Regions from separate parts of the Colwellia sp. MB3u-55 genome, predicted to be linked through region 2. Evidence: predicted binding sites of a transcription regulator. Region 2 holds the regulator's gene; each other region holds the start of a gene.

The links. The regulator MetJ, encoded in region 2, represses methionine synthesis genes. The targets are predictions, from matches to a motif close to TAGACGTCTAGACGTCTA.
Region 1: a site for MetJ is predicted at 1,901-1,918, ahead of metK (methionine adenosyltransferase). Genes of this name have one in related genera too.
Region 3: a site for MetJ is predicted at 6,306-6,323, ahead of metA (homoserine O-succinyltransferase). Genes of this name have one in related genera too.

Annotation. Positions count from the first base shown of each region.
Region 1 covers NZ_JACGUS010000123.1:50,741-59,405, forward strand. Annotated here, with positions in the region: gene H4J66_RS19520 (rhodanese-related sulfurtransferase) at 1-529, shown strand, start outside; gene metK (methionine adenosyltransferase) at 623-1,810, opposite strand; gene murI (glutamate racemase) at 1,941-2,792, opposite strand; gene H4J66_RS19535 (ABC transporter substrate-binding protein) at 2,905-3,645, opposite strand; gene H4J66_RS19540 (ABC transporter ATP-binding protein) at 4,678-5,823, opposite strand; gene H4J66_RS19545 (iron ABC transporter permease) at 5,827-7,452, opposite strand; gene H4J66_RS19550 (extracellular solute-binding protein) at 7,470-8,492, opposite strand.
Region 2 covers NZ_JACGUS010000114.1:42,947-51,611, reverse strand. Annotated here, with positions in the region: gene H4J66_RS10290 (adenylosuccinate synthase) at 1-656, shown strand, start outside; gene H4J66_RS10285 (malic enzyme-like NAD(P)-binding protein) at 1,213-2,454, shown strand; gene H4J66_RS10280 (hypothetical protein) at 2,779-3,132, shown strand; gene metJ (met regulon transcriptional regulator MetJ) at 3,155-3,484, opposite strand; gene metB (cystathionine gamma-synthase) at 3,668-4,825, shown strand; gene metL (bifunctional aspartate kinase/homoserine dehydrogenase II) at 4,866-7,316, shown strand; gene H4J66_RS10260 (hypothetical protein) at 7,510-8,665, shown strand, end outside.
Region 3 covers NZ_JACGUS010000122.1:28,963-37,627, forward strand. Annotated here, with positions in the region: gene H4J66_RS16340 (HupE/UreJ family protein) at 164-1,294, shown strand; gene metH (methionine synthase) at 1,416-5,114, opposite strand; gene metA (homoserine O-succinyltransferase) at 5,174-6,121, opposite strand; gene recA (recombinase RecA) at 6,549-7,595, opposite strand; gene mutS (DNA mismatch repair protein MutS) at 7,932-8,665, shown strand, end outside.

The DNA of each region.
Region 1 (8,665 bases), on a different contig from region 2:
GACTGAAACTTTTCGTGAATTTCCAGAATATGTTGCTAAAAATTTAGATAAAAATAAACACAAAAAAGTAGCAATGTTTTGTACTGGTGGCATCCGCTGTGAAAAATCAACTGCATATTTGAAAGAGCAAGGCTTTGAAGAGGTATATCACCTTGAAGGTGGCGTACTTAAATATTTAGAAGAAGTTGATCAAGATGAATCGATGTGGCAAGGCGAGTGTTTTGTTTTTGATAGTCGAGTTGCAGTAAAACACGGTTTAGAGCAAGGTCAGTATGATCAATGTTTTGCTTGTCGTTATCCGATAACCGAACAAGAAAAGCAAAGTGAGCATTATGTAAAAGGCGTTAGTTGTCATCGTTGTTATGATAAATATACTGATGAGCAACGTAGTGGCTTTGCTGAGCGCGAACGCCAAATTAATTTAGCAAGCCAACGTGGTGAAAAACACATTGGTGGCCATGTTCAAAGTGTCATTGAGCAGCGACGAAAAGAAAAAGTAGCTGGTAAAAAAGCGCAGTCGACTGAATAGCCATAAATTTAACTCATATTTTACAATAAAAAAGCGACTCTTTAAGTCGCTTTTTTATGTTCAGGAGTAACGATTATGTTGAAACGTTAAAAATTAAAACCCAGCGGCTTTACGAAGCGTGTCGGCTTTATCTGTTCTTTCCCAAGTAAAGGCGGTAAAAGTATCATCACCTACTGTTACTTCAACAGGTTTACGACCAAAATGTCCGTAAGCGGCTGTCATTTGGTACATAGGGTGTAATAAATCAAGCATTTTAGTAATGCCGTAAGGTCGTAAATCAAAATACTCTCTAACTAACTCAATCAACGTTGCTTCTGATACTTTACCGGTACCAAAGGTTTCAATTGAAATAGATGTTGGCTCAGCAATACCAATGGCATAAGAGATTTGAATTTCACAACGGTCAGCTAGGCCAGCAGCAACAATATTTTTTGCAACATAGCGCCCTGCATAAGCGGCACTGCGGTCAACTTTTGATGGATCTTTACCTGAGAAGGCACCACCACCATGACGAGCCATGCCGCCATAGGTATCGACAATAATTTTACGACCTGTTAAACCACAGTCACCAACGGGACCACCAATAACAAAACGACCTGTAGGATTAATAAAGTATTTAGTATCTTTAGTTAATAACTCAGCAGGTAACACAGCTTTGATGATATTTTCCATTACAGCTTCGTGCAAATCTTCTTGAGAAATTTCTGGGTTATGTTGAGTTGATAAAACAACCGCGTCAATCGCTACTGGTTTATTATCTTCATAAATAAAAGTGACTTGAGATTTAGCATCAGGACGTAACCAAGGTAAGACCCCTGATTTACGCACTTCAGCTTGACGCTCTACTAATCGATGAGAATAAAATATTGGTGCAGGCATTAACGTTTCAGTTTCATTGGTCGCATAACCAAACATTAATCCCTGGTCACCAGCACCTTGATCTTCTGGGTTTGCTCGGTCAACACCTTGGGCAATCTCAGGTGATTGCTGGCCAATTAAATTCATAATGCCACAGGTTTCACCATCAAAACCGACGTCAGACGAAGTATAGCCAATATTACTGATTACATTACGGGTAATCGTTTCTAAATCAACCCATGCAGTGGTAGAAACTTCACCTGAAATAATAGCTACACCAGTTTTCACCATCGTTTCACAAGCGACACGGGCATTCTTATCTTTAGCGATAATAGCATCAAGTACCGCATCAGAAATTTGATCGGCGATTTTATCTGGATGACCTTCAGAAACTGATTCAGAAGTGAAAAATTGAGTAGACATAAAACCTCAGGGAAATTTAATAGTTTAAGATATTTTTATATTGAAGTTATTCTAACTGCAAGATTAACTATTTTCTAGTTTTTTTACGCCTAGAAGGCTAAACGGCTAAAAATAATTGTGAATTGCTCATTTAAAGAGCAGGGAGTCGTTGTAGTGAGACATTTTCATCAAAGAGTACTGACATTAACTGGGCTTGTTCCGGTGATATCTTTGAGCTAAAAAAATGTTGTTGGGAAATATGTTCATGACTTGCCAGTAATCCCTTAATTTCAAGTTGTCTGGCAAGCTGCTCAGTTACCGGTAGAGCAGTTTCCATAATGGTAATTTTATCACCGACAATATCTTGTATAAGTTGGCGAACAAAAGGGTAATGAGTACACCCTAATACGAGGGTATCAATATTACTTTGCACAAGTGGCAACAAGAAGACATTTAGTATTTTACGGCACTGTTCACTTTCATAAAGGCCTTGCTCAATAAGTTCTACTAAGCCGGGACAAGGTTGGATATAAATTTCAGTACCATTTCTATGCTTATTTACTAATGATAAAAAACGCGTATTTATAGCGGTTGCTTCTGTTACCAATAAAGCTATTTTTTTGGTTTTACTATGAATTGCGGCAGGTTTAATTGCGGGCTCAACCCCTATGATTGGAATTGAAACACGTAAACGTAGCTGATCAATCGCGCTAACGGTTGCAGTATTACAGGCAACAACAATTGCTTTTACCTGCTGGTTAATCAACCAGTCTGTGATTTTATTTACCCGTTCAATAATGTTTACTGACGATTTATCGCCATAAGGAGCAAATTGGCTATCTGCAACATAAATAATATTTTCATGTGGTAAGTTTTTATGAATACATTTCGCAATCGATAAACCACCAATACCAGAGTCGAAAACACCGATCGCTTGAGAATTTGCTGGAGCTAACTTTAAAGGGACTACTGTTTTTTGGGCGACTAGCTGATTTTTAATCATTATATCTGTCATTAATGAGTAAGGGATTAAATTTATATTTGTTATATTGATTTTAGTCAAAGAAGTAAAGTGATCTGAGTGTTATTTATTGAATTTATTGAATAAATTAAATTTAAAGCACATGCCATTTACTTTTTAGCTTATCTAAAATGCCACTGCTTTTAATTTGATGATAAGCATCTATATATTTACTGACAACCTTTTCATCACTGTTAAGACTAAAAGCAAAATATAAATCATGGTTAATGACTGATATAGGCATAATTACTTTTAGGTTACTGATATCTAAGTTTAATTTATTTGCTCGTACTTTTAAGGTGTTCTTTGTACCCGTAATAATGTCAACCCTATTGAGATATAGCATTTGTAAGCTTTGCTCTGGTGAACCAAGTATATAAAGATAGGGGTATTCATGCTGCTGAAAATATTGTGCAGTACTTGATGAATTCGCTACGGCTATTTTGTATTTTTTTAGTTGCTGAATATCAGTTATTGATGTTTTAAAGTTTTCTTTTAAGCCCCAAGCGTAAATATCTTCTTTTGTTAATTTCCCCCCCCAAATGAATAAGTTTTCCCGAGATAAGGTACGAGAGAGTGAAAAAATAAGTGTATTAGGTTGGTTCAAGGCTGTTCTGTAAGCGCGTGCCCAAGGCAATATTTGCAAATCAATATTATCACCGGTAATTTTGAATATTTCTTTCATAACTTCAACTGAAAAGCCACTTAACACACTACTTTCTTGGTAGAACTGGTAGGGTGGTAATATTTCAGTGACAACAAGCTGTTCGGCAATACTTGATGCGGTATTACCTAGCCAAAATATAATAATCCAGAGATACTTTCTATTTATCAATTATCTAACTCATTTAACAAGGATTAATAAACTTAGTATAGAGCAAATTAAGTTTTTGTTCTTCCTATGATATTTAAAAATCCAAACAAACAAATAATAATGTCAGTAAAGTAATCAATAAACTACCGTTAGCCTTTTAAAGTAAGATAAGTTACCACAATGTCTCATTGTCGCTAATACTCTGCGTCTGTTTATTTACGCACAAATGGACTTGTCGTTAATTCAATATTTAACTTGGGCTGAAGTGCCTGATCTTATTTTGCTTATTTCATCAATGATTGTTGCCAATTGACTGTTAATTATTTGCTCTGAGTTTGTTTTGTTGAAAACGATGGCGTTAGATAGTTGTATTCAAATTGGTTTACTGTTGTTTGTCGTTTCGTAACTTTGGTTTGCAGTAAACCTAATTGATTTTTTCTGGGGATGGATTGGTATAGTCTTCGTGATGACGTTAGCCGAAGTGATATTTTCTCCCTACCATGATTGTTCATATTGACCGTTTAGCTCCAGCACATTTAAGTGTAACATACCTTGGTGTAGCATTATTTTATTCTTTAGGCTTCGCTATAGTCCCAATATTAGGTGGTTTTTTTATTAGATGACTTTGGAGGTTTTGGGGGCATCATGCCCCCCATCACTGCTGTGTTTTTTTGTTATATATATCGAAGACTACCCGTTTAAAAGCGGCTAAATTTTGATGATGGAGTTAGAGAAAAATAAATGTGAGAACGTTTTTAGAAATCAACAAAATGTCAGGTTATGGGGGCGAGTAAACAATACCGCTAACCTCTTTTCATGCAAGAGAATTAGTGCAAATATTGGTGGTTAGCTGATAACGTCTAATTGCCAAATAAATAATCTTTGCGTGATTTTAATTTCTAATTTTTATTGAAATAGCGATCCTAACGATATCCACTGTTTCTTATCATCACTTTAAAATAAACTTAAGTGTGAGTTAAAAGAATTTTTACACTTTATGGTTGCAAAACAACCTTAAGATTGACGTTGTTTTGATAGAAACCCCGCTTATAGTTACCCTAAAATATCATCATAACTATTAAAAACTTGATAGTTATGGCTCTTGATTTTTATCGCTATTTTTTGCCCCAACGTGAATAAAAAATTGCTATAAAAGCTCAACTGTTCAAATGATAAAGATAGGTCTCTATCAATACTACTCAGTAAATAGTGAAATCCATGTTCAGTGATAGAGATATTATCAACTTTGACATTGTTTTTCTCAAACCCGCCTTCACAATACACAATAGCTTGTGACTTCAATAACAATTGTAGTTGTTGAGGACACCCTTTGTAGGTGACCATATTTTCTTTTAAAAAAAGATCTTCAGTTGATGGTAATTCTCCAACAGCTGATTGAAATTGGCCATTGATCGCCTTTACAGGTATCCAGCTACCTAATTGCAAAAAATCAGCAACTTGCCAGCTGTTTGGTGAGTGACAAACATCGGCAGGTCTACCTATTTGAAGGATACTTCCCTGATGCATTACTGCAATTTTATCTGCAAAAGTAAAGACTTCGTCTTTGTTATGAGTCACAAATATAGCACTCATTTTTAACAGCTTTAAAATTTGGCGCATTTCTAACATCAATTCATTGCGTAAACGTGCATCAATATTTGAAAAAGGCTCATCAAGTAATAATAAGGTAGGCTGAGGTGCTAATGCTCTAGCAATAGCAACTCTTTGTTGTTGTCCACCGGACAACTGATGTGGAAATCTTGCTTCTAAACCTGTTAACTTAAGTAAGTTGAGCAAATCAGTCATTCGAATTTTTTGTTCACTTTTGGGCAGTTTACTAATTCCAAAGCAGATGTTTTTTTCAACTGATAAATGAGGGAACAATGCATAATCTTGAAAGATCATACCGATATTACGATGTTCAGGAACTACATGCTTAAATGGCGTTATAGTGAGAACATCTTCTTCAACGATTAAATGAGTACTACTTGAATTATTACGTTTTATGTTTAACTCACCCGTACTGGGTGAATTAAAGCCCGCTATAGTATTAAGCAATGTGGTTTTTCCACAACCACTTGGTCCTACTAATCCAAGAATATCACCAAAGTTTAGTGTTAAGTGGGTATCTAACAAAATGACTTTATTATGTAATTTAACCGAAAGTTGCTTAACGCTTAATAATTCATTTTCGACCATTTACTATAAATCCTTACTTCTGTTGAGCCAAATAATAGGTAATAGGCCTAAAAAAACAATTAAAATAGCACTCAAGGCTCCTTGCTCAAGCATTTCGTCTGATATTAATTGATAAATTTGTATACTCAATGTATCAAAATTAAAGGGCCTTAGTAACAATACGGCGGATAGTTCTTTCATTGATTCAACAAATACGAGTAACCATGCTACAAAAATAGAAGGTCTCAGTATTGGCAGATGTACCTTTTTTAACATTTGTCCTAAACCCACACCCAAACTTGCAGGAGCAAGATCAACAGAATTAGGTATCTGTTTGATACCACTTGATATTGTTCCATTGGCAATCGCTGAAAAACGAACCACAAAGGCAAATACGACAGCAAAAATAGTGCCGGACAAGACTAAACCGGGTTCTTTAAGCTGAAGATACCTTGCTATATCATTAATAAAATGATCAAGGGGTCCAAAACTAGCCAATAGTGCCATTGCTAAAACTGTTCCAGGAACGGCATAACCTATTCCTGATAAACTTGAAGGAAGTATTCGCCATTTATCAAAGCTCAATCGACGATATAAACTACATAACAATGCAAAGAAAGTGGCAATAGTTGCGGCATAAAATGACACTTCAATACTGTTAAGGCTTGGTGAAACTAAATTTGCTAGCTGAGCCATACTGCTGTATTCAACTGCCATAATAACAAGTAAAGCGAAAGGTAAAAGAAAACCCGCTAAAACCAATATCCAACAAAAACTGCTAATGAGTAGTTGTTGAAATAATGACAATGTAATAATTTCAATATGCTGATTAGGCCTATTTGATTGATGATTTTGACCGGCTCTCGCACGTTGTTCACCAACAACTACAAACAAAATTATCAGCATTAATATACTGGCCAAAGCATTTGCTGTTGCTAAGTCACCATAGCCCAGCCAAGTATCATATATAGCTGTAGTCAGTGTATTTACCGCAAAATAATTTACCGTGGCAAAGTCAGCTAAGGTTTCCATAAGGACTAAACTCGCTGATATCGCTATTGCTGGCCGTGCCAGCGGTAAGGCAACTTTTAAAAAGCTTTGTTTTGCTGACAACCCTAATAAACGTCCGGCCCTTAATAAGTTTTGATCTTGTTGCTCAAGTGCAGTACGCGTCAACATATAAACATAAGGAAACAAAACTAACGAAATTACAATGGAAGCTCCAAGTAAAGTACGTATATCAAAGAACCAGTAATCACTCGGCGACTGCCAATTAAACCAACTACGTAACGCGCGCTGAACGGGTCCTGCGTAATCAAACAGATCAGTATAAAGATAAGCAACTAAATAGGCTGGCATTGCTAAGGGCAATAAAAGTAGCCATCTCAGAAAGTTTTTACCCAAAACGTTGGTATGAACAATGAAAGCCGCACTCAAGGTGCCAAAAATTAAAGACAAAAAAACGACCAACACCCCTAGTACTAGCGTGTTAGTAATATAGTCAGGTAAGACTGTTCGCCAAAGATGAGAAAATAAATCACTTGACGAACTAAAGCTGGCTAATACCATAACTAATACCGGTGTTATGAGTAAAAATACTATGAGCCAGCAGGCACTTCGCCAGATATTATTTTTTAATGGGGCTATCAAGAAATAATAATCATCCTTTATAAATCAAATTTAGCTTTATCTATAAGTTTAAGCGCTTCTTTTCTATGCTTTGCGATCGATTCTAACGACAATGAATCTGCTTTAAACTTACCCCATGAGGCAACTAAATCAGATGGCATTACATCAGTTCTCACTGGATATTCCATATTCGTTTCAGCATAAAGCTTCTGTGCTTCTTTTGACACTAAGAATTCCATTAAAGCTTTAGCATTGTCATTATTAGGAGCATATTTTGCCATGCCCATTCCTGATATATTCACATGAGCACCCCGGTTATTTTGATTGGGAAAATTAATATATACCGAATCAGCCCATAACTTCTGCTTTTCATCAACCAACATTTTGCCAAAATAGTAACTATTACCTAACGCTATATCACATAAGTTTTGATGAATTGCTTGTACTTGACCACGGTCATTACCCTGAGGTTTGCGGGCTAAGTTAACTTTAAAATTTTCTAACCAAGTGAGGGTTTCTGTTTCACCATGAGCAGCAATCATAGAGGCAACGAGTGCAATATTATATGAATGTTTACCGCTTCGAGTGCATATTCTTCCTTTATATTTAGTGTCAGCTAAATCTTCATAATTGATATTGATAGCACCCAAACGTTTAGCTGAATAAATATTACGAACACGTGTTGTAAGTGCATACCACGTATTGTCTGTAGCACGATATTGACTAGGAATTACATCAAGTAACGTTTTAGAGCTATAAGCTTGGAGTAGATCGCGGTCATGTAATTCAATGAGCCGACTAATATCCGTCGTTAATAATATATCTGCGGGGCTATATTTACCTTCTCGGGCGAGACGTTCCGCCATGCCTTTTTTAGCAAAAATAACATTGACTTTAATCCCCGTTCTTTTTGTAAAAATGTCAAACAAAGGCTTGACTAAAAACTCTTGCCGGTAAGAATACACATTCACCTCATCACTAGCTTGTAAAGATGATGAAATAAGTAAAAAGCTAGTAAAAATTAGGAATAAATTTTTTCGGATGGACGCTATATTTTGCATTATATTACCCTGACAACTTTATGCCAGTCTCTGTCGACAGTATTTATAGGTTGGCAAGATTAAAGAAAATATTATAATTTGTCAATCTATTTGAGAATAATTCTTGTTTAGATTACTGTTCTAAGAATCTTGTTGTCTTAGGAAATCAGTAGACTCGGTATATGTTAATACCA
Region 2 (8,665 bases):
ACGGCGACTCAATTATGTTTGAAGGTGCTCAAGGGACTTTACTTGATATTGATCACGGTACTTATCCTTATGTAACTTCTTCAAACACTACTGCAGGTGGCGTTGCTACCGGTTGTGGTTTTGGACCTCGCCATTTAGATTATATTTTAGGTATTACTAAAGCATACACGACACGTGTTGGCTCTGGTCCTTTCCCTACAGAATTAGATGACGAAGTCGGTGAACATTTAGGTACTGTAGGCCATGAATTTGGCGCGACTACGGGACGTGAACGTCGATGTGGTTGGTTTGACGCGGTTGCTATGCACCGTGCCATTCAAGTTAACAGCGTAACAGGATTTTGTTTAACCAAACTTGATGTTTTAGACGGTTTAAAAACCCTTAAAATATGTACAGGTTACCTTACTGAAGCAGGCGATATTATTACTGTACCGCCTACAGCTGCTGAAGGTTATGACAGAATTACACCTGTTTATGAAGAAATGCCAGGTTGGTCTGAAGTTACTGTTGGCGCAACTTCTCGTGACGCTTTACCTGCTAATGCGATCGCTTACATTAAGCGCATTGAAGAATTAACAGGGGTCCCGGTTGATATTATTTCAACAGGTCCAGATCGTAATGAAACCATTATTTTAGTAAACCCGTTTGCTGAGTAATTAGAGCGAATAATTTTTTCTAAAATAAGACGAATAAAACCACCACTGAGGTGGTTTTTTTTTACCTAAAATAAATTATTTCAATGGCCATTATTGAATATAAATGCAAAAGCAATTAATCAAGGTTATAAGCGATAGTGACAACGTTGATGAAGATTAATTATTAATTGGATAACTTCACCGATAAATTCGTTGTTGTGTGTTGAAAAAAAGAAAAATCGACGGCTAAATTTTTTAAGTCAAAGAAGTTTATAAAAATGGTCATAAAATAGGGTGAATAGATTAAGCTGTATAGCGAATATTTAGTTTTATGATGTGCAATACAAAAGGGCTAAGGGTATGTTTGTTATAGCTTCTAGCACTTTTTTATATAAGAATAACGTTGGAACAAAATGTAAGATTACCATAGTATATACCCGTTACTATTTAAAGATCACAGACAAAGGTGTATCTTGATTGACAACGAGTCTATATAACTATGCTGTATATAAACAAAAAAAAACGTGAAAAATGGCATATATAAGACAATAAATTCACCTAACGCATAGGATCAATCATGACTGACTTTCGCCAACAAGCACTTGATTACCATCAATTCCCAACACCTGGAAAAATAAGTGTTGAATTAACCACGGCCGCTGAAACTAGCCGTGATTTAGCACTCGCCTATAGCCCAGGTGTTGCTGAACCCGTTCGCGCAATTGCGGCAAATCCCGATGATGTTTACAAATATACGGGCAAAGGCAATACCGTCGCTGTTATTACCAATGGTACCGCTATTTTAGGGTTAGGTAATCTAGGTGGTATGGCTGCTAAGCCGGTAATGGAAGGCAAAGCATTATTATTTAAGCGATTTGCCGGTATTAATTCATTTGATATCGAAGTTAAACATAAGACAGTTGAAGACTTTATAAATACGGTCGCCAATATCGCTGACAGTTTTGGTGGTATTAACTTAGAAGATATTAAAGCACCAGAGTGTTTTGCTATTGAAAAGGCACTTATTGAACGTTGTAAAATACCGGTATTCCATGATGATCAACATGGTACCGCTATTGTTACTGCTGCTGGGATGATCAATGCCTTGGAAATCCAAGGTAAAAGTATTAAAGATGCCAACATTATTTGTCTTGGCGCAGGCGCAGCAGCAATTGCTTGTATGGAACTATTAATCAAATGTGGCGCTCAGCGCGAAAAAATCTACATGCTTGATACTAAAGGTGTGATTCATACCCGACGTGATGATCTTAACGAATATAAGCGGATGTTTGCTAATAATACGGATAAACGTACCCTTGAAGATGTTATCGATGGTGCAGATGTATTTGTCGGTGTTTCTGGACCCAATTTGCTTTCTGTTGAGCATGTAAAATTAATGGCGCCAAATCCAATTATCTTTGCTTGTTCAAACCCAGACCCTGAAATAAAACCTTCATTAGCACTTGCTGTTCGTGATGATCTTATTATTGCTACCGGTCGCTCTGATTACCCTAACCAAGTCAATAATGTGTTATGTTTTCCTTTTATTTTTCGTGGCGCTTTAGATGTTCGCGCTAGAACGATTAACGATGAGATGAAAATTGCTGCTGTTCATGCTATTCGTGAATTAGCAAAGGAACCGGTTTCACAAGAAGTGTTAGATGCTAGTGGTGAGAAAAGTTTGACCTTTGGTAAGGAGTATATTATTCCTAAGCCAATGGATCCTCGTTTGTGTGGTCGAGTAGCGCTTGCCGTTGCTAAAGCGGCGGTTGAATCTGGAGTGGCAGCCCTAGAATTACCTGAAAACTATATGGCATAATCAGTAGTATTTATTAACAACGCTGTAAAAGGAGAGCTCGACTCTCCTTTTTATATTTATGACAAATAGTATGTTATGGTCCAGTGACTGTATCTACGCAGGAAGTAGGGAGTAGAAAGTAGGGTAACGCAGCAGCAGTTACCGAGATGGTAAAGAGTAGGTTATTAAGGGTAATTGGTCATGGTGACTCCAAGGCATCGATGTATTAGCTGCATTATTACTCTTGTACGTCATCTATGTTCCTGACAAATCATTAATACTTGCACCTCTTAAGGCAATGTCACCGATTTCAAAGCGTGACAATATTGAGTAGAACGAATAACAATGAAAACTCCAACGAAAGCCGCTTTACTCTCAGCACTTGTTTACCCGGGTATTGGCCAACTAATTTGTCACGCTTATCGACGGGCTACGTTATTTATTTTAAGTTTTTCTGTGACGGCATATTTGTATATTGAAGAAGTGATGAGGCAATATCAGCCACTTATCAATAAAGTTAAATCAGGTGAAGTTGCGCTAAATAGCCAAGCACTGATCGCTGAGATGGCAAGAAATCCCATTATTGTTGACCCTATCCTAGTGAGTACATTAACTTATATGCTATTAACTTGCTGGGTACTGGCGATTGTAGATGCTTATCGTACGGGCATAAAAAAAGACGCCGGAGCGTCTTTTTGAGTAAGTGCATTAAAACCCTTAGCTACTCGTCTTCAATTTCAAATTGACTGAAGTCGGTAATACCTTTTGCTATTAACGCTTCGCGCACACTTTTAGGTAACATCTCTGTATTGTCTTTTGTTAAATCGCCATCATCAGGAAGAGGCTGTCCGGTAAAAGCATGCAGAAAAGCTTCACATAACAATTCGCTGTTAGTTGCATGGCGTAAGTTGTTAACTTGCCGACGAGTACGTTCATCCGTTAACACTTTCAGTACCCGCAACGGGATTGAGACCGTAATTTTCTTAACTTGCTCACTTTTTTTACCATGTTCGGCGTATGGTTTTATATAATCGCCATTCCACTTTGCCATTTAATTACCTTTGTTTAGCTAAATTACTTTTTATAAGTTAGATTTTACTGGTTGTTGGCGTTGAGTCAATAACGAATGTGTAGAAGTTTAGAAGTCTAAAGTTCTTGACCGACAAAAGTAAAGTGTTTAGAGTTATAGACGTCCAAACATCTATTTGATTTTACTGCCCGATTGGAGCAAAAAATGACAAGCAAAAAACCAGCAACATTAGCTGTTAGAGCCGGCATTAATAGTGATGAACATCACGGTGCGGTTGTTCCTGCCATTCATTTATCGAGTACTTATGCTTTAAAAGGCTTCAACAATAAGCGCCAATTTGATTATTCCCGAACAGGCAACCCAACTCGAAGCACGTTTGCACAAGCTATCGCTGATTTAGAGCAGGGTGCTGTTGGCATTGTTACTAGCACAGGAATGTCAGCGGTGCACTTAATCTGTCAGTTACTGACAACAAAAGATACGGTTGTTATTCCACATGATTGCTATGGTGGAAGTTATCGCTTGTTTACCCACCTAGCAAAACGTGGCTTATTTAATGTGCTTGTTGTTGATCAAAACGATGATCTAGCTTTAGCGCAAGCGCTTGAACAAAAGCCAAGATTAGTTTTGATTGAGTCACCCAGTAATCCATTATTACGGTTGGTTGATATAAAAAAGGTTACTCAAGCCAGTCATGCTGTTGGTGCTTTAGTGGCAGTAGATAATACGTTTCTTTCTCCCTTGTTACAGCAACCGCTATTATTAGGTGCTGATATTGTTTTTCACTCGACAACTAAATATATTAATGGTCATAGTGATGTTGTGGGTGGAGTGTTAGTAACAAAAGAAAAAGAACTGGGTGAAGAGCTAGCGTGGTGGGCAAATTGTATTGGTATTACGGGTTCACCTTTCGACAGTTATCTGGCATTACGTGGCTTAAAAACCTTACCGCTGCGTATGAAACAGCATCAAGAAAATGCTAATGCTGTTGCAAAATACTTAGAAAATCATCGAGCAATTAACGCGGTATACTTTCCTGGTTTAAAAAATCACCCGGGACACGAAATTGCTAAGCGTCAGCAAAAAGATTTTGGCGCTATGATGAGTTTCGAAATAAAAGGCGGTGTTGAAGCGGTTAAAGTACTGTTTGACAACTTATCACTCTTTACCTTGGCACAGTCATTAGGTGGCGTTGAAAGTTTAATCAGTCATCCATCAACGATGACCCATGCAGGTATGGAAATTGAAGCACAAATTGCAGCAGGTATCACTCAATCTTTAATCCGAATTTCTGTCGGTATTGAAGATGTTAGTGATATTATTAATGACTTAGAACAAGCTTTATCGGCAAGCCAAATTTAAAGTTATAGACTATTTTTAGTAGAAAAATTAACGAGTGAAAATGACACAGTCAAATACAGTAGAACAATTATCATCAGGGAAAAATCAACTGGCGAAGCATGCTATTCATGTACATAAATTTGGTGGCAGCAGCTTAGCAACTACCCAATGTATTGAACGTGTGGTTGATATTATTCGTCAAAACTGTCAACTAAATGATTTAGTTGTTGTTTCGGCAAATGGAAACACGACGGATGACTTATTCAATATTTATAAACTCGCACTTGAAAAAAGTGACGAGCTGTTTTTGGCTATTGAAACACTAGAGAAATCACAAAGCACATTAATTGGTGAGTTATTGAACCCTAGCAGTGCAGCAGACCTTATCAAGGTTTTGTCTGATGATATAACACAGTTAACGGCTTGGTTATCTGACCAGCCAAGCCAGCACCATGCTGATATGCTGGCATTTGGAGAACTGTGGTCGGCGCGTTTATTATCGGCGGTGTTAAGTGAAAAAGTTTGTCCAAGTTATGCTATTGATGCGCGTGACTTTCTGGTTATCAATAATGATAAAGACTGTGCAGTCGACAATCAGCAAAGTAGTCAAAATTTTCAGCAGAAGTTACAAAAAGGAAAGTTGGCGGTTATTACTGGCTATATCACTAAAAATTCTCAAGGTGAAACCTGTACCTTAGGCCGAAATGGTAGTGACTATTCAGCAACAATTATTGCATCACTGTCGGGCGCGCTGAATGTTACCCTATGGACTGATGTTGATGGCATATATAGTGCCGATCCTCGTATTGTGCCACTTGCCCGTAAATTACATCGCTTACCTAATGGTGTCGCGAAAGAATTGGGGCGCTTAGGTAACCCGGTTTTGCATGCAAAAACCTTACAGCCGCTTACTAACCACAGCACACACCTTCATGTAGCAAGTAGCTTTGATCCTGAAATTTCTGGTACAGAGATAGGAAAATTTGGTCAAATTGCTAAACAGGAATTGTCGGTCACCTCGCTTAACGATCTGTTACTGGTAAAATCGACCAGTTTAGCCGGTTCGTTTGGTGAACAAGCCAGTAATGAGTTTTCTGCGATATGTAGTGATGTTCAGCAAGGTTTTATGGTTATCCACCAAACGCAACAAAAATTAGTCAGTCAGTGGCTGGCAAGTCATGATACCGAAGTGTCATTTACACCAGTGTCTATTATAGCGATTGTTGGTCATAGTGTGGTAAATCAAGGTAATATCCAAGCGCGCTTTAAACGTGCCCTCAAGCATACTCATGTACTGCATGTGGTGAACTCGTTAAGTGAGCATAGTATTATTGCCATTCTTCAGCAGAGTTGTACCGGTGAGTTACTTAATAATGTTCATTATGATATGACTAAAGACGCTCGACACATAGGTGTTGTTGTTTCAGGGCTTGGTAATATAGGTCAACGATTTTTAGACTTGTTACCCGCGCAACTCAATAGAGTCTCTGTGTTAGAGAACGTTCATTTAGTCGGTTTAGTCACCTCTAAAAAAGCATTGCTTAATACCGATGGTATCGATGTTAATCAAGCAATGTCGCTCTATGAAAGAGATGCTACACCTTGTGATAATACCTTATTGATGTCGTGGTTAACGAACCATCCTTACGACGAATTAATTGTTGTCGATATCACCCCTAGCGAACATTTTAGTGATTTATACAGTGAGTTCTTTAAAGAAGGTATTCATGTTATTGGTGCCAATAAATGGGCGGCTTCTGCGAGTACCGTTCGTTATAATGACTTAGTATTAACCGCGGCTGAAAATAAAAGCTTATGGTTAGGAAGTACTACTGTTGGCGCTGGGTTGCCAGTTAATTTTGCCATTAACGATTTATTGAAAAGTGGCGATAAGATAACAGAAATATCAGGAATTTTTTCAGGCACGCTTTCTTGGCTATTTGAAACTTACGACGCCAGTGTACCGTTTTCAACCTTATTAATGGACGCCTTATCACAAGGGATCACTGAACCCGATCCACGAGAAGATCTTTCTGGGCGGGATGTACAACGAAAATTACTGATCTTAGCGCGTATGGCAGGTTTTGAATTATCACTTGATGATATTCAATGCGAAAATTTAGTGCCAGAATCCTTACAAGGGTTGTCAACGGCAGAATTTTTAGCAAAGTCAGCAGACTTGGACAGTTACTTTGCTGAACAACTCACTACCGCATCTAAACAGCAAGCCTGTATTCGTTATATTGCAAAATTCTGTGTCAACGAACAAGGCCAATTGAGCGCTAAGGTTTATCTTGCGACGCTTGCTAAGAATGATCCCTTTGCCTCTTTAACTCCGGGTGATAATATCTTTTTAATTAAGAGCCATTGGTATCAAGATAACCCCCTTATTATTCGTGGACCCGGCGCGGGTCGTGATGTTACCGCGGGTGGCCTACATTCAGACTTAGTGAGTATTTGCCAGCAACTGGCCGGTAAAAAACACCAAGTTAAAATCAAAGGTCTAAGTTAAATGAGCATAATCTAGCTGTCATCATTATTACTGCACTAAGGCATTAATACGCTAAATGAGAAAAAGCACGACCGGTAGGTTGTGCTTTTTCTCAATCAATACTAATAAACACTTGTCTGTTATCGCATTATTAACTAGCCTTTAGATAATTAAAAAAATTAGCTACTTAGCACAGGCACCAAGTTGTATTTACATGGAAAATAAAACCTATAGCGACAGCTATTTTACCAGCCAAGTAAAAAGTCTTTTAAGCAGAATTTATGGCCACAGCCAATTAAATGATTCCGTTCTTGAGCGTGCGATTGAGTACTATGAAAAACAATCTTTTATTGAGCATAAGTTAGATGAGCTCAAGCAAAATATTGAAAAAGTTAGTAGGCAAACAGCCACGGATAAAGCTAAAACTTTACGGGTAAGACTCGAACGTGAACAACGCAATTATTACGAGGAATTACGCTTTGAACGCAATGAGCGTCATCAACATCTCTATAAACTCTCTAAAGAGATCATCAAGTTGTCTGAGGGTGATTGCTTTGAAGACAGTAATCGTAAATCTAGCCAGCTTTTAGGTACCATACAATTAGTGAGTCCCACCCAGGGGCATAAAATTGCTTTAACCAACGAGCAACATAAACCGCTTTATAAAAGTGTGTTATGTTTGCGTTTATTTGACCGACTATGCATGGATCATCATATTGTTGAGCCTTATATCAAGATTGCTTTGGGGGATATCAACGCAGAGCAATATCAAATGTTGGCTGAAGATAACCCCAAGGCCTATCAAGCCTTTGTAGAAAAAGTAAAAATTCCACTGGTCATGGCGGCGCTATTACAAGATATCGGTAATAACCACCCCGAGTCGCTAGCCATTTTACGTGGTGCAGATTATCAAAAAGATCCCCATCGAACTCTACCTATTGAGGAGCGAAAAGCACTCTTACAAATAAATTATCGGGAAACGGTTAAGTATCTTATTGATGGTATTGGCGCCGGTATATATATTGGTAATTCAAAGAAAGATCGCGACGAGTACAATGTAATTGAGCATAAAAAACTATTGTTCATTAAGCATTTACTCAAAAGTGCCGTCAACCCAAAAAAGGGTATTGGCAACCTTCTTAAAGTACCACAAATATACAGTTCTATTATCTTGTCGACAAAAGATAGCTATAACTACAAATTATTACCGAAAGTTTATCATGTTCTTAATCAAAACGCGGAGCGGGGAGCTTGTTGTCAAGTAGTGGTTAATGCACTGACAAAAATTACTGGCCATTTTCCACAAGGTTATGGTGTTACCTATGTTCCGTATGAACAAGATATTAATGACCGCTATGAATATGCTGTCG
Region 3 (8,665 bases), on a different contig from region 2:
ATTTTCGCTATGGACAACTCAACCTAGACTGTATACAAACACAGTATAAACTTTTAAGTTAATAGTTCAATACTGAAATAATAATTTGACCGCTGTTAATTTCATACTAAATACGTTAATTTGTCGCTTTATTTTTTATCAATGACTAGCTGATATTACTTTTATGATTACGCGCCTTTTACAAACAACTTTTGCCCTATTACTACTTTTATCACCTGCACTAGTGAATGCTCACACCAATGAAGCTAACCAAGCAGAGCTAAACTTACTTGTAGAGAATAACTACCAACTTAGTATCGATATTGATGTTTTGCATGTTATTAAAAGTCATCAAAAATCATCAGTAGATGAGGCAGATTTAATTAATTATCTGAAAAACCTCTCTTTAATTGAAATAAAGCAATTACTCTCAAAAATATTACAAATGATAAATCAACAAAGCGCTTTTATTATTGATGAAGAAAATGTACTTGTTGCCCCTTTTTCAGGGCTAACGGTATTTGAATTAAAAGCAATACTTGGCTCTGACTCACCAAATAAAATCATTAAGCTATTTTCGCAGGGTCAATTGCCACAAAAAAGTAAAAAAGCAGCCTTGATATTTTCGCCTATTTTAGGGGATGTCTTATTAACAGTTAGCCGTTCAGAGAAATCTTTAGTGCTATCCGGCCAGAACAGCCATCACTTTTCTACTGATGACATCAAGGGTGGTGTACGTAAACTTTCAACAGCCGAAATTAAACTGCTTAATATTGTTGAGTATATCTATCAGGGGTTTGTCCATATTCTGCCACAAGGGCTTGATCATATTCTCTTTGTACTCGCGCTATTTTTATTAGCCACTAAGACATCGACACTGCTCTGGCAGGTAAGTGCCTTTACGCTTGCCCATACCATTACGCTAGCTTTGGGTATCTTTGGTATTATCAACCTTCCTAGCTGCATTGTAGAGCCACTTATTGCCTTATCAATTGCTTACGTGGCTATTGAGAATATTTTTTATCACAAACTGACAAAGTGGCGCTTACCCATTATCTTTGCTTTTGGTTTACTGCACGGTTTAGGGTTTGCAGCAGTACTTGTTGAACTGGGCTTACCCAAGAGTGAGTATATCAGTAGCTTGATTTCATTTAATATTGGCGTTGAGTTCGGTCAAATAACGGTCATTGCCTTGGCTTTATTAGCGACGCGCTGGTTTGCTAAAAAACCTCAATATAGACAATACGTGGTGATACCGTTAAGTGTGCTTATCGCCGTTATCGCTATTTATTGGTTTATCGAAAGAACCTTTTAATACGAAACACAGGGCATATCGTCGCTTAATATTGAGTCGTAAAATGAACAACGGCCTTAAACCTACTTTATAGAGATTTAAGACCGTTGCCGTATAAACTAATTGATAATGGCTATATTAATTACTCAGGTTCATAATCCAAGTTAGCTGACAGCCAACGCTCTGCTTGTGGCAATGTCATCCCTTTGCGAGTAGCATAATTAATCACTTGGTCTTTAGCGACTTTAGCGACCGCAAAGTATTTTGATTCTGGATGAGCAAAGTACCAACCACTAACCGCGGCTCCAGGCCACATGGCAAAACTTGAGGTGAGCTCCATGCCGATGTTTTCTTCAACATTGAGTAGTTCCCACAACAAACCTTTTTCAGTATGCTCTGGACAGGCAGGATAACCCGGCGCAGGTCTAATACCTTGATATTTTTCACGAATTAAATCATCATTAGCAAGCGACTCTTGTGGGGCATATCCCCAGTATTCTTTGCGAATTTTTTCATGGAGATATTCAGCACTCGCTTCTGCTAATCGGTCGGCAACAGCTTTAACTAAAATACTATTGTAGTCATCATGTTGAGCGGCGAACTCCTTCACTAGGTCATCACAACCATAACCTGCAGATACCGCGAAAGCACCAACATAATCTTTAATACCCGACGTTTTATCGGCGATATAATCAGCCAAACAACGGTTAAACTGCCCTGCTGGTTTTTTACTTTGTTGACGTAATTGATGTAATTTCATCAATGGTTTATCTCGGTTTTCATCTGCAAACAATATTAAATCATCTTGTTGACGATGAGCTGGAAACAGACCAAAAACCGCTTTTGCCGTTAACTTTTTACTGTTAATAATATCGTCTAATAAAGCATTAGCATCATTAAATAGATTAGTTGCCTCTTCGCCGACCACTTCGTGTCGTAAAATAAGCGGATATTTGCCTGATAATTGCCAAGTCATGAAAAATGGCGTCCAATCGATGTAGTTTCGAATGACATTTAAATCAAGATTATCAAGTACCGTAATACCAAGTTTATTGGGTATTTTAGGGGTATAGTTTTCAAAACTTATCGGCGCAGCATTAGCGCGTGCATCTTCTAGTGATATTAAGCTTGAACGTGGTCCTTTTTTATAATGACGCTCACGCACCCGCACATATTCATCATCTTGACGCGCTAAAAATGCCGCACGTTTCTCACTATCATCTGAAAGTAAAGTACTAACGACTGAAACTGAACGCGACGCATTAGGCACATATATCACCGGATGTTGATATTGTTGCTCTATTTTAACGGCAGTATGAGCTTTTGATGTTGTCGCGCCACCAATAAGTAACGGCAAGTCAAAATTAAGACGTTTCATTTCTTTAGCGACATGCACCATTTCATCAAGTGACGGTGTTATCAAACCTGATAATCCAATCACATCGACTTTTTCGGCTTTCGCCACGCGCAAGATATCATCACAAGAAACCATGACACCTAAATCAATAATTTCGTAGTTGTTACACTGCAAGACAACACCAACTATATTTTTACCAATATCGTGGACATCACCCTTTACTGTTGCCAGTAAGATTTTACCGTTTGATTTTATTTCAGTTTTTTCAGCTTCAATAAATGGATTTAAATGAGCAACAGCTTGTTTCATCACGCGGGCTGACTTTACCACTTGTGGCAAAAACATTTCGCCAGCACCAAATAAATCGCCAACGATATTCATACCATCCATTAATGGTCCTTCAATGACATCAAGAGGTCGTTCAGCCACTAGCCTTGCTGCTTCAGTATCTTCGACAATAAATTCATTAATGCCTTTAACCAAAGAGTATTCTAAACGCTCTTTAATCGGTAGCTCACGCCAGGTTAAATCAGCCTTATTGTTTTTGCTCCCCGCTTGCCCGCGATAAGACTCAGCCACATCAAGTAAGCGTTCTGTTGCGTCGTCATCACTATTTTGTATAACATCTTCGACAGCAAGGCGGAGATCGTCAGGAATATCTGAATAAATAGCTAACTGACCTGCATTTACAATGCCCATGTCCATACCATTTTTTATTGCGTGGTATAAGAACACCGCATGAATCGCTTCACGTACTGGGTTATTACCACGAAATGAAAATGACACGTTAGAAACACCGCCCGAAATCATCGCATGAGGCAGGTTTTCTTTTATATCGGCAACCGCTTCAATAAAATCTACTGCATAGTTATTATGTTCTTCGATACCGGTTGCTACCGCAAAAATATTCGGATCAAAAATAATGTCTTCTGCAGGAAAGCCTATTTCATTGACTAAAATTTCATAAGCACGTTTACATATTTCATACTTACGTACCCGTGTGTCTGCTTGACCTTGTTCGTCGAAGGCCATAACAATAACAGCCGCGCCATAACGGCGTAAAAGTTCAGCTTGTTTACGGAAGTTTTCTTCGCCCTCTTTTAAGCTGATTGAGTTAACAACCCCTTTGCCCTGAATACATTTCAAGCCTTCTTCTAAAATATCCCATTTAGAAGAATCAAGCATAATAGGCACTTTCGCGATATCTGGCTCACCAGCAATTAAATTCAAATAACGGATCATCGCCGCTTTTGAATCAAGCATGCCTTCATCCATATTTATATCTATAATTTGCGCGCCATTGGCGACTTGTTGCAGAGCAACTGCGACCGCTTGTTCGTAATTTTCTTCGGTAATTAAGCGCTTAAATACAGCAGAGCCAGTAACATTGGTTCGTTCACCAACGTTAACAAACAATGAAGTTTCATCTAGGGTTAACGCTTCAAGCCCGGACAGACGACAAGCAATTTTCCTGGCGCTAATTTCCCTAGGTGTTACATTGGCAACCGCATCGGCCATACCTTTTATATGCGCCGGCGTTGTACCACAACAACCACCAATAATGTTAAGGAATCCCGACTCAGCCCACTCGTTGACATGAACATTCATATCTTCGACGCTGAAATCGTATTCACCAAAGGCATTAGGCAAGCCTGCATTAGGATGAGCTGAAACAGCAAAGTCTGATATTCGACTCAATTCTGCCACATATTGTCTTAGTTCAACCGGACCTAATGCACAGTTCAAACCAAATGAAATAGGTTTTGCGTGGCGTAATGAATTATAAAAAGCTTCAGTTGTTTGCCCAGATAATGTTCTACCTGATGCATCAGTAATAGTACCAGACACCATTACTGGTAAACGTAACTGTAATTCATCAAAAACAGTTTCTACCGCAAAAACAGCGGCTTTAGCATTTAAGGTATCAAAAATAGTCTCGATAAGAATAATATCTGAGCCACCTTCAATCAGTGCTTTAGTTGATTCTATATAGGCATCTTTTAACTGATCAAAAGTCACATTACGATAAGCCGGATCGTTAACATCGGGTGAAATAGAACATGTTCTGTTGGTTGGCCCTAAAACACCGGCAACAAACCTAGGCTTATCAGGATTTTTAGCGGTAAATTCATCCGCTGCTGCACGGGCTATTTGTGCCGCAGCTAAATTTATTGCCGCACTGTACGACTGCATATCGTAATCTGCCATCGCAATCGTGGTGGCGTTAAAAGTATTCGTTTCAAGAATATCAGCACCCGCTTCAAGGTATTCATAGTGAATAGCTTTAATTACCTCGGGTTGTGTAAGCACTAACATATCATTATTGCCTTTGACATCAAGATGCCAATCCGCAAATTGTTCACCACGATAATCTTGCTCTTCAAATTTATAGGCTTGGATCATTGTTCCCATAGCACCGTCTAAAATAAGAATTCTTTTTTGTATTTCTTGCTCAAGACGACTAAATGATGCTGATTTTTTCATACGATTTCTCTACTTTTACTTTCAAACTTAATTTGATGGCTACATATATCCGACACTGTTTATATTTCTGCATCTGGATGTATTGCTTTAATATTTGTTGCGTCTAGCTTGTACGGTGTGATCTGATAGACATAATAGTTTAACCAATTAGTAAATAATAAACTGGCATGACTACGCCATGAACTGTGTGGCACTTTTGTTATGTCACCATCAATGTAATAATTGTTGGGCATAACTGCATCAACATCAGCCTTAAGGTCACGTTGAAACTCTTCATCTAATGTGGTTGAGTCATATTCTGGATGGCCGGTTAAATAGACCTGCTGTTTATTTTTGCTCGCGACGACATAAACGCCTGCTTGTGGAGATTCAGCAATAATCTTTAATTCAGGAATTGAGAGGTAATCAGACTTATCAATATATCCAAATCTTGAGTGTGGGACATTAAAAAATTCTTCAAAGCCGCGGGTAAGCTGTTCTTTTTGGTCGATGGGGCTATGCTGAAAAACACCGGATAATTTTTCTTTTCTTAAATGTCGTCGCAATCCATAGTGATGATATAGAGCGGCATGAGCCGCCCAACAAGAAAACATTGTTGAGGTAACATTTTCTTCAGCCCAATCAAATATTTCACAAATTTTATCCCAAAAAGTTACTTTCTCATATTCCATTAACGCCAATGGCGCACCGGTTATAATTAAGCCATCGTATTGAGTATTTTTAATGTCATCAAAGAGGCGGTAAAAATTATCTAAGTGCTCTTTTGGCGTATGTTTGGATTCATTGGCGTGAATACGCACAAAATCGACATTTATTTGTAAGGGTGTATTAGACAATACCCGTAATATTTGAACTTCTGTTTCAATTTTATTAGGCATTAGATTGAGAATAGCGACTTTCATTGGTCGAATTTCTTGACTTGCCGCTCTACGCTCAGACATTACAAAGATATTTTCTTCACCTAAAATAGATAAAGCAGGTAATAAATCTGGGATTTTAATGGGCATAGCGTTTACCTAATCAAATAATGTCAAATAAGCATGAACACTTCGTTCTCTACTTTCATCTATTAACTTATATTCTGGCTATCAATTAACATAAAGGTTTCGACTAACTCGAGCACTACGGATGATAACAAATAAATAAATATTATCATTTGATGGTACGTGTATTTTTAGCTATGTCAACATCTAAACGTATAGACGTCTATAATGTTTTTTACGTTAATATTATTTGTCATCTATAGCCTTAGCGAGTAAATATTGGTGTAACTAGCCTAATAGAGTGTTGCGTAGAAAAATGGGGAGGTATTCGATCAGTAAATAGGCTATCAGCCTATTAAATAAAAATGAAACAAGAGAAAAAAATCATTAATTAAATATAAAAAAGCCACTGTAAATACAGTGGCTTAATAATAGTTTAAACTTTTAATGTTTATTCTACAGCTTCTTCTTCTTTATCTTCTTTAGGTGGTTTCTCACTTGCTCTTACACTTTTAATTAACAGTAAGTCGCGTAAACGCTTATCAAGCTCTTTTGCCATTGCAGGTTTTTCTGCTAAAGATTTAGCTGCATTTGCTTTACCTTGACCAATGCGATCGCCATTGTAGCTATACCAAGAACCAGCTTTTTCAACCATGTTATGCAAAACACCTAAATCAATTAATTCACCTAAGCTATTAATACCTTGGCCATATAAAATCTGAAATTCAGCTTGTTTAAAGGGAGGCGCTATTTTGTTTTTAACTACTTTTACGCGGGTTTCGTTACCAATAATTTCGTCGCCTGCTTTTACAGCACCAATACGTCGAATATCTAAACGAACAGAAGCATAAAATTTAAGTGCATTACCACCCGTTGTGGTTTCAGGGGAACCAAACATCACACCAATTTTCATACGAATTTGGTTAATAAAAATAATCATGGTATTTGATTTTTTCAGATTACCCGTTAACTTACGCATTGCTTGTGAGAGCATACGAGCTTGTAAACCCATGTGCGAGTCGCCCATATCGCCTTCAATTTCAGCTTTGGGTGTAAGGGCAGCAACAGAATCGACAACAATAACGTCAATAGCACCTGAACGCGTTAGCATGTCACAAATCTCTAACGCTTGCTCACCAGTATCAGGCTGAGAAACAAGTAACTCATTAATATTAACACCTAGCTTTTCAGCATAAATTGGGTCTAATGCATGCTCGGCATCAACGAATGCACAAACTTTACCATTACGCTGAGCTTCAGCAATAACTTCAAGCGTTAACGTTGTTTTACCACTTGATTCAGGACCATAAATTTCAACAACACGCCCAAGTGGCAAGCCACCAGCACCTAATGCAACATCAAGCGCTAATGAACCTGTAGAAATGGTTTCAACATCCATGGTGTTGTTATCACCAAGCTTCATAATTGAGCCTTTACCAAATTGTCTTTCGATTTGACTTAATGCTGCTGCTAATGCTTTTTCTTTATCATCTTTCATATTTATTCCGCCGATGTTGCTAAGATTTCGTTTGATGAGGCAAGTATACTGTATGATCATACAGTATCAAGCTTTTTTACAACTATTTTCATTTTATTATCAAAAAATAAAAAAGGTGACTTTTAAGCAATTGATAAATAATAAAATAATCAACAACGATAACTTTCAACCATTGCCCACCAAAAAGTTACTATTTATATTGTTAGTATAAAATCATTACATAAACCTTATAGTATTCAGTAAAAATTTTAGTTAAATAAATAGAGTCTAAATTTACCAGTTATGACATAATTACGACCTTACTCTTTCATTGAACTTATGAGTTACCGCATAGAAATGACGACAGCAAACTTAGACTTATCCTCACACACCCCTATGATGCGCCAGTACTTAACCATTAAAGCTGAGTTCCCTCATATTTTAATTTTTTATCGCATGGGTGACTTTTACGAATTATTTTTTGATGATGCAAAAAAAGCATCTGATTTGCTCGATATTTCATTAACCGCTCGCGGCAAGACAGGTGGCAATGCAATACCTATGGCGGGCGTTCCCTATCATGCGGTGGAGAATTATCTAGCAAAATTAGTACAACTGGGTGAATCTGTTGCCATTTGTGAACAAATTGGTGACCCAGCAACCAGCAAAGGCCCTGTTGAACGTAAAGTTGTTAGGGTTATTACTCCAGGTACGGTGAGTGATGAAGCATTATTACTTGATAAGCATGACAACCTAATTGTTGCGGTAAGTGAAGGTAATAATAAGTCATCGCAACGCTTTGGGCTGTCTTATCTTGATATGACCAGTGGCCGCTTTGTACTGACTGAGCCAAATACCATTGAACAGTTACAAGCTGAACTACAGCGTTTATCTCCTGCTGAATTACTATACAGTGAATCGTTCTCAGCGCCAGAGTTACTAAAAGGCTATCAAGGGTTAAGAAGAAGACCTGAATGGGAGTTTGATTTAGACACAGCTACTAATTTACTCAATACACAATTTGGCACTAAAGAACTTTCTGGTTTTGGTGTTGGTGATAAATTATTAGGCTTAATGGCCGCTGGTTGTTT